Regions from separate parts of the Ferdinandcohnia sp. SAFN-114 genome, predicted to be linked through region 2. Evidence: a T-box and tRNA genes for the amino acid it is inferred to sense, from the RefSeq annotation. Region 2 holds a T-box; the other holds one or more tRNA genes.
The links. The T-box of region 2 lies ahead of ACR65M_RS00485 (valine--tRNA ligase). A T-box ahead of a tRNA ligase gene usually reads a tRNA of that ligase, here a tRNA-Val.

Region 1 (3,426 bases), on a different contig from region 2:
CATTATATTTATAGAGAGGGGAAAAGGTGGCAGGCAAATAAACGATAAGCTCAAGTTCTTCATTTAAAAGCTTACTATGTATAGTCATTTCCCTAACAGTGCTTTTATTAATCGTCATCTTTTTAAACCTCCAAACAATCGATTAAGTTAATCTGCATCATTATTATAACGCTTGAAAAATAGGAAAGCGACAGGAAAAACTTCCTGTCGCTTTCGGTACATATTACGCATTAAGCGGCTGCTTCATCCGTATGTTTCTTTTCAGATTCTGCAACATATACAGCACACGCTGCATCACCTGTGATATTAATAGCAGTACGTGTCATATCAAGTAATCGATCAATACCAATAATTAAACCGATACCTTCTGGTGGCAAACCAACTTGATTTAGAACCATGGCAAGCATGATTAAACCAACACCAGGAACACCAGCGGTACCTACACTTGCAAGCACAGCTGTTAGGATAACCATAATAATTTGCGTAAACGTTAGATCAAATCCGTATACCTGTGCAATGAAGATGGTGGCAACACCTTGCATAATAGCTGTACCGTCCATATTGATAGTCGCACCTAATGGTTGAACAAAGCTACTAATTGGTTCAGGAACCTTTAGATTTTTTTGTGCAGTATCCATAGATACAGGAAGAGTGGCACTACTACTTGATGTACTAAAAGCAACCGTCATCGCAGGTGCAAAACCTTTGAAAAACTCAATAGGGTTTCGTTTTGCCAATACTGCAATCGTACCACCATAAGTAATGGCTGCGTGAACAAGTAAAGCGGCAAGTACAATTAAGAAGTAAGCAAGCATGGCTTTAATTGCAGCATACCCTTGGCCACCAATAGCAGTCGCTATTAAGCCGAACGTACCATATGGAGCCGTCTTCATTACAAGATTAACAAGATACATTAACACTTCATTTGCTTGCTCAAATAAATTAACAATACCTTTTGTTTTTTCGCCTAACACGGTTAGAGCAAAACCTATAAAAATAGCAAATGCAATAATTTGAAGCATATTTCCATCAGTCATTGACGTAAATGGATTTGTCGGGATAATTCCAATTAGTGTTTCCATAAATGGAGGAGCTTCAGTTGCCCCTTCATAAGTAGCCCCTTGCGTATCAAAGGCTCCACCAGCGCCAGGCTTGAAAATGGAAGCTAGCGCGATAGCAATTGTAATCGCTATCGTTGTTGTTGCTAAAAAATAAGTGATCGTTTTGGCACCAATTCTTCCGAGTTTCTTAGGATCACCAAGGCCTGTAACTCCTAGAGTAATAGAAACTAAGACAATTGGAACAACAAGCATTTTAATTAAATTCAAGAAAATTTGACCAAGTGGTACGAATAACCACGTATTCGCAAGTTCAAAAATGGAAGGTGACGTTACGTTTAAGATAAGACCTACAAGTGCACCAAGACCTAAACCTAATAAAATCTTTTTAGTTAATGACATAAAAAACCTCCTCTAAGTTGTATTGAAAGTGTTTTCTTTTTTTGGCAAAACAAATGGGAATGCGCATGTCGAAGAACAGCATTCTTTTCGTAAGACACAAAAAACCACGAGAGTGTGGCTCGTGGCTTATCGATAAAATTGCGCAACAATGCTCTCTCCAAATGCTTACGAGGTTAGCTGTCGGATTCGGATGAAGAGTATCTCCTACCTTTATAAAAAAGGATTCACCCCGTGTGCTCTTTTGCACGTTTATGGTTCCCCCGTTTCCCAAAAATGGGAATTCAGCGACTATTAAATTGTACTTTGCCTTGATATTATATTTATACAAATAAAATGAATATATGTCAATAATAACATATATTTATGGTTTTTACGATGTTAATATTTTCATAGGAAAATAGTGAACGACAAATAGCAAAAACCACAAAATTATGTATTCACGATAAAATGACTAGAATTTAATTGACAAACACTCAAAACGGATGTATATTATGAATTATTCATATAGTGATTCCGTAGCTCAGCTGGGAGAGCACTACCTTGACAGGGTAGGGGTCGGAGGTTCGAGCCCTCTCGGAATCATCATGAGATCACTTGAGTTTTCTCAAGTGATTTTTTTGCGTTTATTTTTAGACTTTGGATAATAATTATAATAATTTTATCCGTTTTTGGAGAAAGTATCCTTGTTAGGACTAGACTGGGAGGTTGGTCGTTCACATGGAGGATAAAAACAAGATTCGTCTAACAGCTGCGGAGATGTCGAGCTTATGGACACAATACATAAACGATACGTTAGCTGAATGTGTTAATTTGTATTTTTTAGATAAAGTTGAAGATGAGGAAGTACGTCCAATTATTGAATATACACTGGAAGCATCTAAAGAAAACCAAAAAATTGTACGTGAAATTTTTGAAAAAGAAGAATTTCCTATCCCATTAGGATTTACAGAACAGGATGTAGATTTTAAAGCTCCTAGACTATTTTCTGATACTTTCGTATTAATGTACCTAAGGCAAATGTCTATTCTCGGAATGGCAGGTAGTAGTGGAGCACTGGGCCTTGCGACACGGCCCGATGTAATTGCTTTTCATAAGCGGGTATTAAATTTAGGTGTTGAATTGCAGGACCAAACACGTGAATTAATGTTAAAACAAGGAATATATGTAAGACCTCCGTATATATCTATTCCCGACAAGGTTGATTTTGTAGAGAAACAGCATTTTTTAGCTGGTTTCATGGGGAAGAAAAGAGCACTAACCTCTATTGAAATTAGTCATTTATTTTTAAATATACAGACCAATGCGATTGGTAAGGTACTGATGACAGGATTTGCACAAACTGCAAAAGGTGATGATGTAAAAAAATTCTTAGTAAGAGGAAAGAAACTTTCGCAAAAATATATAGAACTTTTTAGCGACTTTTTAATCAAAGAGGATCTTCCTGCTCCAATGAGTTGGGATTCAGCTGTTACAGATAGTAATGCGAGTGTTTTCTCTGATAAACTTATTATGTTTCATGTGTCAGCTATGATTGCAGCGGGGATTGGGAATTTCGGAATGGCCATGGCGGCTAGTCCAAGGAGAGATATAGGATTTAGATATGCATCATTAATTCCAGAAATTTCGATGTACGCTGAGGATGGGGCAAATATTATGATTAAACATGGGTGGTTGGAGGAGCCTCCACAAACAGATAACAGAGAAAAAATTATTAAAAAACAATCTTGATAAAAAAAGACAAAGAGAACGTATCAGTCCCTTTGTCTTATTGTGTTTATTAATATGTTTAAATAAAGGATTAAGCCGACTTAACCGTAACATTCTTCTTTTCTTTACGTTTCTTAGCATATTCAGCAGTTGCAGTGAAAAGTACGTCCGATGATGAGTTAAGAGCAGTTTCACAAGAGTCTTGTAGGACACCGATGATGAAACCAACTGCAACGACTTGCATGGCAACATCGTTCGG
Region 2 (3,426 bases):
AGTTCCAAGTTGCTTCAACTTTTTCCATACTAAAGCGTAAATCTTGACCAGGTGAACTTCCAGTAGATAAGAAGTAACGTAATGAATCGGCGCCATATTGGGCGATAACATCCATTGGGTCCACACCATTTCCGAGTGACTTACTCATTTTACGGCCTTCCGCATCACGTACCAGACCGTGAATCAGAACATCTTTAAATGGCCGTTTTCCTGTAAATTCTAGTCCTTGGAAAATCATTCTTGAAACCCAGAAGAAGATGATATCATAGCCAGTTACAAGAGCATCTGTAGGGTAATAGCGTTTAAAATCGGCTGCTTCCTTATCTGGCCAGCCCATTGTGGAGAATGGCCATAAGGCAGAACTGAACCAAGTATCTAAAACATCATTGTCCTGCTCCCAGTTTTCGATATCACTTGGTGGCTCATGGTCAACATAAACCTCACCTGTTTCTTTATGGTACCATGCTGGAATTCGATGCCCCCACCATAATTGTCGTGAAATACACCAGTCACGGATGTTTTCCATCCAGCGCAAGTATGTTTTTTCAAATCGTTCCGGAACAAAATTTACTTTCTCCTCTTGTGATTGAAGCTTAATTGCCTCATCTGCTAATGGTTGCATTTTTACAAACCATTGTGTGGATAGGTATGGCTCAACTACAGCACCGCTTCGCTCACTGTGACCTACTGAATGGAGATGCTCTTCAATATTAAATAGCACGCCTTCTTCTTGAAGATCTTTAACAATTTGTTTTCGGCATTCAAAGCGATCCATTCCTTGGTATTTACCAGCGTTTACATTCATGGTTCCATCTTCATTCATAACTAAAACACGCTCAAGATTGTGACGATTTCCTACTTCAAAGTCATTCGGGTCATGTGCCGGTGTAATCTTAACTGCACCTGATCCAAATTCCATATCAACATAATCATCTGCCACAATCGGAATTTCTCTACCAACGATTGGGAGAATAACCGTTTTACCGATTAAATGCTTGAAACGCTCATCTTCTGGATGAACAGCAATTGCTGTGTCACCTAGCATTGTTTCTGGTCGAGTCGTAGCAATCTCAATAGATCCGCTTCCATCTGCTAACGGATAACGCAGATGATAAAATGCACCCTGAACATCCTTATAAATTACTTCAATGTCAGATAGAGCTGTTTTTGTAGCTGGGTCCCAGTTGATGATATATTCACCGCGGTAAATTAGACCTTTTTTATATAAGGTAACGAATACTTCACGTACCGCCTTAGAAAGTCCTTCATCAAGAGTGAAACGTTCTCTGGAATAATCAAGTCCAAGACCTAGTTTAGACCATTGTTCACGAATATGGCTCGCATACTCTTCCTTCCACTTCCATGTCTCTTCTACAAACTTTTCTCGCCCTAGGTCATAGCGAGATTTTCCTTCTTCACGTAGCTTAGCCTCGACCTTTGCTTGGGTTGCAATACCAGCATGGTCCATTCCCGGTAACCATAACACATCATAGCCTTGCATTCTTTTAATACGAGTAAGTATATCCTGTAAGGTTGTATCCCACGCATGACCTAGATGTAACTTACCAGTTACGTTTGGTGGTGGAATGACAATCGTATAAGGTTTTTTCTCAGCATCATCTTTTGCTTCAAAAAATTTACCCTCTAACCAATATTGATAGCGCCCCGCTTCAATGGCTTGCGGATCATACTTAGTTGATAAAGTCTTTTCATTACCTTCCATTTGAGTTCCTCCTTAAACTAATAAACAAAATCAAATGCGCCTTGGCGTATTTGCCGTCCAGATTTTTTCGAGCTTGCTCGAAAAGTTTCTTTTGAAAATCTGTGACATCCGCCGGAGGCTTATTTTTCAGCTTCGGCTGAATAAATAAAAAAACTCCATTCATCCTAATAAAAGGACGAATGGAGTCTATTCGCGGTACCACCTTTTTTCATAGATAAAAAACGTATCTATGCTCTCAAAAAAAGATAACGGCTTTTCACCGGCTTTTACTACTTCATTTCATAAAAGCTACTTAAGGGTGACCTTCCATCGTTACGTTCCTAAGAAATCTCACAGCTAATGATTTCTCTCTCTGAAGGTGTTCACAATGTACTCTTCCCTGTCATCGTATGTACTCATTATGGGGATGTAAGTTAAGTTCTTTAAAGAATTTTACTACTTATTTTGTTGAATTTCAATAGGTATTGTCAATAAGGGTAGCCAAGTTTTTTATACTTTATTCTCTTTAAGTTAATTTGTTACAAAATTTTCAATCTGAATTGACAGGAACTTTTCTGCTTTTCCAAGCATAGTTTAGTTATAGGATTTCTTTGAAGGGAGAGATAAAGCATGAGAAGACGACGATTTAGAAAATACTCTTATCCTCATTGGCTACGACAATGTAGAGATGTTTGTCACCAATTTATCATCCCCATCACCATTGTTCAAGCGGTTCGAACTATATTTATACCCACCTCATTTGATGTGCTCTTTTTGGCCATATTAATTTTACTCGCAGTTGCATTTTACCTCGACATGATCTAAAAAATCCCATACTTTATTCCGTATGGGATTCTTCTTCCTCTTGTTCTTTTCTTTTTTGTTCAGCTTCCAACAGTTTCACTGAAACAAATTCAATATTTTTAGTCAACCAATAGGCTCGTTGTAAAACTTGGACATGTTCTAGCTCTGATTTCTTCCGTTTATTATCCATGTAATTTCGAAGACATTTATAGATTGGCTCAGGGAAAGTCAAATGGCTTAGAAAGAGATAGAACTCTTCTTCACGTAATGGAAAACGGCTTTGATAGGTTTCAAACCATTCAAGACAATCTGTACACAAAGTCGGATAAGTCTTTAATATTCGAAAATAGAGGCTTACTAAATCATTGGTAGGGCTGGCATACCCTGCCCTTTCAAAATTTGATAGATAGCCCCTTCCACTGTCATCATATAAAAAATGTGTATCTGAAAAATGATTAAGTGTTAATGCGGTACGGTATGCTTTTTCTCCTTTCATTAACTCATGCCATTTATCGAGTTGTGATCTTGCAAATGAGGCTGCTAGACTTACTTCATAAAAATACGTACAGAATTGAAGTTCAAATGGAGACATATACCATTTTTGTTCGGCACTTTCTACAAAACCTTCTAGTAATTGATTCCGCTCATCCCATTTCTTAACGATTGATTCATAATGCCTTGTAATCTCAGTTTCATCGTTCATTTGTATTTTTCTTGCAGTTGTTAAGTGAATTCTAGCAATTTCTTTAAAAAAGGAATGATAATGTTCTCCACGATGTTCGATGGTCGCAGTTTTTAACCAAGGCATTAGGTAGTGGAATTTATGGTTATGATAGACAAGGTATTTCCCCTCGATGGTTGAGTAAATGGGAACTGCCCTTGTATAGCCCTGTTGCAATAATTGTTGAAGGAAAGTAGGG

Region 1: it has a tRNA-Val gene. The T-box ahead of ACR65M_RS00485 (valine--tRNA ligase) is inferred to sense a tRNA for this amino acid. The anticodon was not compared.

The regions. Positions count from the first base shown of each region.
Region 1 covers NZ_JBPFDQ010000119.1:5,332-8,757, forward strand. The annotation lists gene ACR65M_RS24495 (alpha/beta hydrolase) at 1-118, opposite strand, end outside; gene ACR65M_RS24500 (dicarboxylate/amino acid:cation symporter) at 231-1,460, opposite strand; cyclic di-AMP (ydaO/yuaA leader) riboswitch at 1,607-1,757, opposite strand; tRNA gene ACR65M_RS24505 (tRNA-Val) at 1,970-2,042, shown strand; gene ACR65M_RS24510 (DUF3231 family protein) at 2,178-3,188, shown strand; gene sstT (serine/threonine transporter SstT) at 3,259-3,426, opposite strand, start outside.
Region 2 covers NZ_JBPFDQ010000001.1:101,063-104,488, forward strand. The annotation lists gene ACR65M_RS00485 (valine--tRNA ligase) at 1-1,723, opposite strand, end outside; T-box leader at 1,892-2,118, opposite strand; gene ACR65M_RS00490 (YszA family small membrane protein) at 2,333-2,527, shown strand; gene ysxE (spore coat protein YsxE) at 2,541-3,426, opposite strand, start outside.